Regions from separate parts of the Paenibacillus sp. NMA1017 genome, predicted to be linked through region 1. Evidence: riboswitches for the same ligand, from Rfam matches in the RefSeq annotation. Region 1 holds a riboswitch; each other region holds the start of a gene.
What was found. Region 1 has a riboswitch for cyclic di-GMP ahead of AC5ELV_RS04945 (condensation domain-containing protein). Riboswitches for the same ligand answer to the same signal wherever they lie in the genome.

Region 1 (3,289 bases):
AAAATTTACGGCTACATCCGTTTCTCCTTCTTGTCCCCATATCAGGAGATTGAGTGCATTCCTTTCATGATGATGCGGCATGCTTACAATCCGGGTTGCTGTGCCGATAAAGCTCTCTCTGTTTTCCTGTTCTTCGAAAGAAAGCGATATATCAAATAGTTTCCCTTTCTCATGGACATTCTCGTAAACCGTCCGGTAGATTTCACCGAAAGACATTTTCTGATGCCGATAGCACTGCATAAGCTCACGTTTGATGTTCTTTATCAGCCCTTTAAAGCTTATATCTTCTTCGGGGCTGATCCGCAGCGGCAGCACGTTGGCAAAATGTCCCATAGTCTGCTTATATTTCGCTTTACCCCGGTTAAAAACCGGGACGCCGATTACCATTTCATTCCTGTTGCTAACCCTACTGAAATAAAGAAACATTATGCCTAAAAAGTAATGGAATGATGAGCATCCTTCCTCTTTGCAAAATTCAATCATTCGATTGTATAAGGTCTTGTTTATAGTTAAGGTTCGCCGATCGCTCCAAACAGAATTGCCATCACCATCATCAATGTCCGCTCCTCTGCTCAACAGAGGCTCGGGAATGGTCTGATATTTGTTCTTCCAGAACTCCCTGTCTTTTAAAAAGGCCGGAGAATTCAGATAATCCTGATTATCTGATATAAAATCAGCATAGGAATAGACAGTTCTGTTCATTTCACTAATTCCTTGCGTCAATTTGTTGTAATTGTCAAACATTTGACTGACTAAGAGAGCAAATCCCCATCCATCGATCACCAAATGATGAACTTTAAGAAAAATGAAGTATATATTCGGGGCCTCTTGCAATATATCAAATTGAAAATAATAGTTCTCCGATTGAAAAGGTTTTAAAAATTCCTCCTTCATCCAGTTAATGCAAAAAGAATTTGGATTTTCATTCATCGAAAAATCATATAACGGAACTTCATATTCAACTTCTGGCAGGAATGTTAAATAAGGTTCTCCCTTTTTATTAATAAAACGGGTACTGAGGGAATCATTCTGCCTGATTAATAATTGCATGGAATCCTTAAGGATAGCCAAATCCAGGTTTCCTTTAACCTCAACATATCCACCAATGTTGTAAATAGGTTTTCCAGGGTGCATGCATTGTTCGAACCATATGTCTTTCTGATAGGAGCTTAACGGGTACTCCTTAATAGTGATTATGCTCGTTTCCATAAAAATTCCTCCTGTTCTTAATCATCCATGCCTTTTACTCCATATGCCCAAATGCTTTCCCGCTGCAACTAAAAGAAGTCTGTTCCCATAAAAAAAACACAGAAACAGATAGCAGATTTCGTCCGGTTTCCTTCGGCAACCTGGCAATCATAGCTGTTTAATGCAGCTTTAGACCCATGGCTTTGTGTCCACCACTTTCGAGGTGTTTACGATTAACGGGAATAAATAAGTATATTTTTGCACTTCTTCTCCCTACCATTCGGTAGGTGATAACCTTGTGAACTGAAGGTTTTATTTTTATTTATCTTTTCAATACGTTGTTAGATGCTGATTGGGATACTTCAGTGATCCATCAAATTCCTGTAGTTCGACAACTCAAGTTTATTTTGTTATTCCCCTCATCCACCCCCCGAGATTCCGAGATATCCATCTGCACAACTGATCAGTAACAAGCAAGCTTACTGCGGAGAATATTTCCAGGGCATAGCCGCCACGGAGAAAAGAACGTCCTTACAAGAAACGTCCCGCTTATCTCTAGCAAGGAAGGAGCATGCCCTTGCCGTCCAGCATCGTCAGAAGAAGAGGCGATATCCCTTTTTTTTCACTGTTTTAGCCATGATTACTTCGATCTCAGCACTTGATTGGAAACGTTGCTGATTATCTCAATCTCTCCGGCTGTCAAGGTAAACTGCATCGCCTTCACATTTTCCTCGGCATGATGTACCTTTGAAGCCCCAGGTATCGCAAATACATTCTCTCCGTGGGCGTTAATCAGCCAATTCAGAGCAATCTGCGTTGGCGTCACATTATACTGTTGAGCCATCTGTTCCAGCAACTCAATCAGCGGCTTCGATCTCTGCAGGCCCGAATCCCGGAATGCCGCTGTCCACTTGCGCGGTCCCTTGATAGACTTGACCAGAGAGGGATTTTTATGGAATTTTCCACTTAATATTCCCTGCATTAACGGGGAGTAGGCGATGATCGCCACACCGAGCTCTTTGGCCGTGTCCAGAATTCCGTTCTGCTCGATTCTCCGGTCAAGCAGGCTGTATTTCACCTGATTCGAAACCAGGCGAAGGCCGTGCTCTCGCAGCACACGATCAGCTTCACGTATTTGTTGCGCGGAAAAGTTGCTTACACCCACATATTTAATCTTTTCTTGCTCGACCAGTTTAGCCATCGCATTCATCACGGCACCGACCGAAGCAAAGGAGTAAGGCGAATGCACTTGATAAAGGTGAATCGTCCGTTGATCCAAGTGGCGAATACGTTCATCAATCGTTGCTGTGATACTGCCTGCAGTGCGAAAGGCAGGCCACCATTTCGTAGCGATATTCGCCTGCTCCGCGAGCGATCCTCCGATCTCTTTCAGCGTGCCAGCCAGTAGCTGCTCAGACTGTCCGCCACCGTATGCTTCAGCGGTATCAAACCAATTAATCCCACCTTCCAAACTAGTCCGAACGATTTGCCGTATATCCTCCCGCCGCAGCACCGGCCAGAATTTCCCGACTATCCCTTTTCCGTTGCTAAACTGCCAGCAGCCGAGCCCAAGCGGGGACAGCTTTAAATCTGAATTGCCCAGCTTGCGTAATTGCTGTAAACCTGCTGCAGCTACCGTTTTCTCCTCCATGGTCTTCCACCATCTTCCGTAAAAAAGTTTTCTGGTCAAACGATTGAGTTCTCGTTTTAAAACGCATAACTTTACTTCCTGATTGTTCAATTCGTTAAGTGAAGTTATTTTTGAACGCTACGCATAGAGTTTTCATTATTAACTACCTGGAAAATTTACTTTTGCATAACCCCTATTTCTTTATCGGTTGAAAGCTTACAAATGTTTAATAAAATGTTATATAGACATCTCTAATGGGGATTTTTGGTGTGCTGAATATAAAAAAGGATGACTCCTGATGAATTCAGAAGTCACCTGATGACGGCTAAAAAAATCCTTATTTTATCTATCTTTGAAAACATTGTTTTCTACCTGTATCAGTTTTCCTCCTGTATCAATCTTCCTCACGAACGCTAAGTTGCCCTGTACCTGGTTCATTCAGAACAATTCGCGCCTTGACGGTCGATCCAT
Region 2 (3,289 bases), on a different contig from region 1:
TCATAGTATTCCACTTTTAGATCTACCATTTTGCCTGCTTCCAAAGTAATACTGCCTTCACGCTCTGTCCAGCTTTGTTTGAACCAGCTGTCAATAACCAACTTGCCGTCTACCCATACACGGATACCATCATCAGATATCGTTGCGAACGTATAGGTCTCGCTATATTGCGGTTTGATTTTACCCGTCCAGCGAACCGAGAACTGATCGGCATTCACCTTTGGATCAGCTGCATTGGCACGCCAGTTGTAGTCCAGCTTGCTATCAGTACGGATCAAAGCAGGACTTCCATTCAAATTCATATTGTTAAAATATTCGCCACGCAGCCCGTTCACATATACCACATCAGGAACAGAAGGAGGAGTCGGAGCTGGGGGAACGATCACTACTGGCGGAGCCGGGATAGGCTCACTTTGTCCCTCGTCCGGTAAGGTCGGTATATCTGCCCCAGGGGGTTGAATCGTTTCCAATCCATTTTTCACATCATCCCGCGTCAAACTCCTCGAATCATTCATATAATCCTGAATTTGATTTGTTGTGTTATTCTCAGTCAGCATCTTTCCCCAAGTCATGGAATATACCCATTTAGGTTGAGCCTGCAATACCTCAGAACTAGGCATCTCACCGTGCTCCCCAATGGCAATCGGCTTATTCCGTGCCAGTCCGAGCAGACCTTCGTAATGACTTTGCTTAAAATCATTGTTGTAAATGTCTACTGCCAAAATGTCCACTTTGTCATCCCCAGGATATTTCGGGGTATACGGGACAGTATACGAATTGGGCGCATTCGGACTCCATACCCACAGCAGATTGTTCAATTGATGTGTGTTGGTAAAACGGTCATACATGATATTCCATAGCTGATTGAAATTATTTTTGTTTCCCCACCAGAACCAGTCGCCATTCATTTCGTGGTAAGGTCTCCACAAAACCGGAACCCCTGCATCACGAAGCTGCTTTAACGATACAGCGACCTTATCCAGATCGGCAATGAGAAGGTTATACTGCGTAGTACCTGGGGTCACGTATTTGTTGAACTCTGTCTGACTTACTTTCGCCTGTACATTGGCCCAAGTCAGTGGCCTACCTGGTAGCGCTTCATGAAAAGTCATCGTCACAATACCACCGGATCTGTCCCAACGGATAGCACTATCGACGACATTTTTACGTTGCGCTGCTTCTGTAGCGTCAGATTGACCAGAGATAGCTCCCATCTCATAGCCGTGTACACCTACATATGCCTGACTGATTTTTTGGACCTTGTTACTTAATTCATCCGGACTCTCCAAATAATCATGCTGACCGGTGACTATTTTTTTCCCTGAGATGTTGAGTAAATAATTGTATAGTTCACGGGCCTGAGTAGAAGCGTCCGAATTAACAGGTTGTAATGAAGCAGCATTTGCGACAGATAGAGAATCACCAAAACCGACGGGCAACAATGAAAAAAGCATAACAACGGGGAGTACATGACGTATCAGTCGATACAGAGGAATAAAATTGAATCTCACTTTCGCTCTTCCTTTCGGTAGCCAGGCTGCCATCCTTGTGGAAGGCCCTTTAGCTTTGCGTACCTGCCTTTCGACAGGGCTGCGTTTATCGTTGGAAGGAGTTTGGATTCCTTCTTACCCTAAGTATCGACTTTATTTTACCAAAATTTAATAGGTCATGTTCATGAATTTACAGGTTTTCGCCCAAATTCGACAGTTTGGGCCATGAATTTTCATGAATTCGTCTTTTTTTCGTTTTTACGAAAATAATTATGAGATAAATTGGTGACGGGAAATTTCATTCCAATCCATACAAAAGCGGACAATATCCTCTTCAACCAATTCAGAGCCAGTCTGCACCTCAATAAAATCCACATCGGTCACAGCCAAAATGCTATGCTTCGTCCCTTCAGGAATGCGAACTACATCACCAGCCTTTACTTTGTGTAGCTTCTCATTCAAAATAATTTCCGCTTCACCACTAATGATGGTCCAGATTTCACTCCGTTTGAAATGAAGCTGGTAGCTGATATTTTTGCCTTTCCGTACGCGGATTCGTTTGGTCAATACCTCGTTACCCTCGTCATACTTGACATAATCCACAACCCGATACTGTCCCCAACGACGTTCTTCATACATTGGACGCTGATCATGAGCCTTGAGTACTTCCTTAATGCGAGGACTTTCTGCCTTATTGGTCACAAGAATGCCATCCGGGCTAGCAGCTACAATCAGATCATTCGTGCCAATGATCGCCACAGGAATGTCCAACTCGTTAATAAGACTCGTATTGACGCAATCCTCCGTTACTACACCTCTGCCCACTTGTTGATTAGACATTTCTTCTGTGAGCGTATTCCAGGTACCTAAATCCTTCCAAAAACCATCATACGGAAGAACTACGATATCCTTTTCCTTCTCGACTACTTCATAGTCAAAGCTGATTTTTTCCAGAGATGCGTATTGCTTTTGCATTTCTTCATAATTCAGCGGCAACCCCTTGGATGCCAAGATATCCAGCAAATAACTTAATTTGAATGCAAAAACCCCGCAGTTCCATAGAGCATTGCGTTCAATCAGACGCTCCGCCTGCTCCCGGTCGGGTTTCTCTTGAAAATGGCTCACTTCGCGGTAGCCTGTGCTACCTTGGGTGGCATCGTTTTTCGGAATAATGTAACCATATTTCTCTGAAGGATAGGAAGGGACAACCCCGATTAATGCAAGCTTGCCTTCACTCTCCTGAAGCGTATGTTCCAGCTGGGCTACGGAAGCGAAGAAAGCATCCTCAACATAAGGATCTACAGGCAATATAGCTATAATTTCATCAGGTGAAACACCAGCAATGGAATATAGATAAGTCGCTGTCAGCGCAATCGCAGGAAAGGTGTCTCTGCGTTCTGGCTCAACAATGATGCGCGTATTCGACCCGACCTGACTCTGGATCATTTCGACCTGTGCTCTCCCTGTCGCAATAAACGAGGATTCTGATAATCCGTTGTCTCCCAATTGTCTCCATACCCGCTGTACCATGGATTCCGAAATCCCCTCCGGGCTCTCCAGTACCTTCAAAAATTGTTTGGAACGGGAATCGTTGGACAAAGGCCATAATCTTTTACCGGAACCACCAGACAAAAGTACGAGCTTCATAACTCTCCACTTCCTCTCTATATTGGTTGGGTGATCGTTCTGATGATGAGTTGACTACCCGCTACGGAATGCATTTGATCTTACGATCGCTGTTGCCGTGGGATTCTTCGGATTATATAAGACATTTAGTTGTAAGAATCCCTCGTCAAAGG
Region 3 (3,289 bases), on a different contig from region 1:
CATATTTCATGTGATAAAATAAACTTTTATAAATAGGAAATCATGTTTAATCAGCCATTATATATTGGTTAAATCAAACCAAGATAAGCTAGATAAAATTGCTTCTTTGTAAAGGAATTGAATATGACAACAGACCAAAAAAACAACGAGGGCCTCTGGAACGGCGAACCTATCGTAATTGTGCGCACTCCCTCCGCTTTTGCCAAGCAATCCCTTTTATATATTCAGGAATTAGGGTACTTCCAAAAAACTTCTGCTTTTACGGTGGAAAGAAAAGAACTCACCTCTTTTTTGCTTGTTTTTACGTTGTCTGGTAAGGGAGAATTACTATACCGGGACAAGAAATATATTTTAAAGCCTCATGATTTGTTTTTTATTAATTGTGAGGAGTATGTGCAATATAGCACCTCCGGTCATGAAGCCTGGGAGTTTATCAGTTTATACCTGTACGGCAACCTGATCGGAAACTTTTACGAACAATTTGCCAAGCACAATAAACCGGTAATATCCATGCATAATCCGTATATTATATTGGACAAACTGCATGCTCTGATTTGTGGGCAGTCTGACAGAAGTCTTTCCGCTGAACTGCTAACGTCCAGGCTCATTGGTGAAATACTGATGTGCATCTTGCAGCATCCCTATGATCACCAGCATGTGAATGCTGAAACCCTCAGCGAAGTACGTCGGGTACAGCAATATTTGGATCAGTCCTACTGTGAGCGAATAACACTGGACTCGCTGGCAGACATGTTTGAATTAAACAAGTTTAATCTGGCTAAAAATTTCAAAAAACAGATCGGTTTCTCTCCGATTGATTATCTCATTAATGTCCGTATCACGGCCGCTCAAAGCTGGCTTAAAACCAGTGACATGTCCATTGTGGATATCGCAAGGTACGTAGGGATTCCCAATACGAGCCATTTTATTAACCTGTTCAAGGAGCATGTAGGAGAAACACCTCATTCCTTCCGCAAAAAGTGGGGAAACCGTTCCAAGCTGTAAATGAGAGGTTACATGAAATCAGTTTGATAGATGATAGACGCACAAGCTATTCAAGTTAATGGCAAAGCTGTCGAAAGGCAGTGACGCAAAACTATAGGGCCTTCCTATCCGGATGGCAGCCAGCTACCAGATGAACGAGCTTTTTATTATGCCCTTTTTTACATAGATCCATCACAAATTGCTATGCCTATCTCGAGGAAAGCCCTGATCGCTATGATCAGGGCTTTTTTTCTATTGGGATAGTCATGTCAGCCTAGCATGCTGAATATACTAATTTCGAACGAAGCATTACCATATTACGATGAATAGGAGAATCACTTGGAGCATGAGAACAAAAATAAATGTAATGATCATTGCCTTATTGCTCATTGTCCAAAGCTTTTTCAGCGCAACGCTGGCTTACGCAGATGCTCCAGCCCCAGAACAGCCGCAGAGTGCTGTATCCGATCCTACACATCCCGTTACGGATGCTGTATACGTCGTCCCAAACCTTGAACCCCCTAGGGAGATTCCTCCAAATACGGTCCCCTTCGTTCAGGGAGCAGCCCGTTCAAAGTCTCAACATGATGCCGCTCCGCAGAGCATACTAACGAAGTTGAGCCTGACCGACGAAGCAGGGCGTGTCATTGATGCGGTATATAGTCCCGGCAGCCAATTCGACATCGGATCAGCCATCCAACTAGGCTATGAATGGGAGCTTCCTGACAATACGTATAAGGCAGGGGACACCTTTACCTTTCACTTACCAGAACAGTTTGTCATCTACACTGATATCTCATCTCCGTTAGTCACTACTGACGGAACCGTGGGATACTTCACAGTAGATCGTCAGGGCAAGGTGATCATGACCTTTAACCCATATGTAGAGAATCATTCCAATGTCAGCGGCAAACTGCAAATCAAAACCGAGTTTACGAAAGAAACGGTGAAAGGCAGTACAGAGATCATCATTGCGATTCCAATCAAAGGCGGGGTGCAAACGGTCATCGTGAATGTAAAACCCCAGTCAGGGCCAACCCTAAGCAAACAAGGGAAAATAGCTGGAACAAACCAGATCGACTGGACCATTGATGTGAACAAACAGCTAAATACCATAAAGCAGGCCCTCATTACCGATCCAATTCCTTCAGGACTGGAACTCAGAAGAGACTCTATCCGGCTCTATCATCTCCAAGTCAATATCGACGGCTCGACCGTTGTTCGAGACCTAGTAAATGCGAGTGAATATGCCATTGAGGCAGATCAAGCCGGGACAGGGTTTGTGATTCATTTTCAAGACGATAGCATGAACACGGCCTACCAGATTCAATATTTCACGCGCATTACTGGCGACGAAAATCGTTTTTCCAACACAGCGACGCTTTCAGGAGATGCGATAGAGGACGTTGCTGCTACCGCGACTGTTCAGGTAGAACGTGGTGAATTTTTGTCCAAAAAGGTTGAAAAATATGATCACGCCACACAAACACTCTCGTGGGCCATAAGATATAACTTCGGCGAGACAAAAATCCCCGAAGCCAAAGCTCTTTTAATTGATCATTTCAACAAAACTCAAGAATTGCTGCCCGGTTCTTTGAAAGTATTTAAGGGAAACACACTGGAGGAACTCCCATCGTGGGCGTATACTGTCATCCCAGTTGATTATCCGGACCGCAACGGCTTCAAACTTCAATTCAAACTCGACGTAGATTCAGCCTATACCATCCGATACCAGACCCAAGCCAGAGGCCGTGTCTATGAAAATGAAAAAGTCACAAACATCATAACCTCAGATGGAATCCAGAAGATCGTATCGACGGAAATCATAAGCGGAGTTATGACTAAAATGTATGACACACCCAATTACAACACCAAAATCATACCTTGGGTGATTACCATCAACACAGACTTGTACACCATGAAAAATATTGTCATTCAGGATGTGTTTCCAAACGGGGGCTTGGCCTTGTTGCCAGACACCCTGAAAATTCAAAGTGTTGACGGAACAACGGAGCTACGTGCGCCCACGGATTATGAGCTGATTCCGCTATCACAGGACTATAAACAAGGATTTACGCTCACTTTTCATAAAACCATTCAGAAAGCTTATACGATCAAGTATTCAACCACCTATAATAATGACTGGAAAACGGATACGACGAAGCCTGAGTTTCGTAATAAATCCATTATAGAATACCAGTTTGAAAACGGAGAAACATCATCGCATGCCGTGGAGTGCCCGATCTGGCCGGACTTTATGACCCAACGAAACGGTGCCAAGCAAGGAAGCTATAATGCGACCTCC

Region 2: it holds a riboswitch for cyclic di-GMP, as region 1 does, so the genes downstream of both, AC5ELV_RS16210 (glycosyl hydrolase) here and AC5ELV_RS04945 (condensation domain-containing protein) in region 1, are expected to answer to the same signal.
Region 3: it holds a riboswitch for cyclic di-GMP, as region 1 does, so the genes downstream of both, AC5ELV_RS17370 (collagen binding domain-containing protein) here and AC5ELV_RS04945 (condensation domain-containing protein) in region 1, are expected to answer to the same signal.

Annotation. Positions count from the first base shown of each region.
Region 1 is NZ_JBZXYR010000002.1:304-3,592, forward strand. It holds partial or broken gene AC5ELV_RS04945 (condensation domain-containing protein) at 1-1,209, opposite strand, end outside; cyclic di-GMP riboswitch class I at 1,341-1,430, opposite strand; gene AC5ELV_RS04950 (aldo/keto reductase) at 1,829-2,839, opposite strand; gene AC5ELV_RS04955 (type IA DNA topoisomerase) at 3,213-3,289, opposite strand, start outside.
Region 2 is NZ_JBZXYR010000006.1:54,241-57,529, forward strand. It holds gene AC5ELV_RS16210 (glycosyl hydrolase) at 1-1,511, opposite strand, end outside; cyclic di-GMP riboswitch class I at 1,525-1,605, opposite strand; gene AC5ELV_RS16215 (sugar phosphate nucleotidyltransferase) at 1,761-3,137, opposite strand.
Region 3 is NZ_JBZXYR010000007.1:32,288-35,576, reverse strand. It holds gene AC5ELV_RS17375 (AraC family transcriptional regulator) at 124-1,005, shown strand; cyclic di-GMP riboswitch class I at 1,056-1,136, shown strand; gene AC5ELV_RS17370 (collagen binding domain-containing protein) at 1,331-3,289, shown strand, end outside.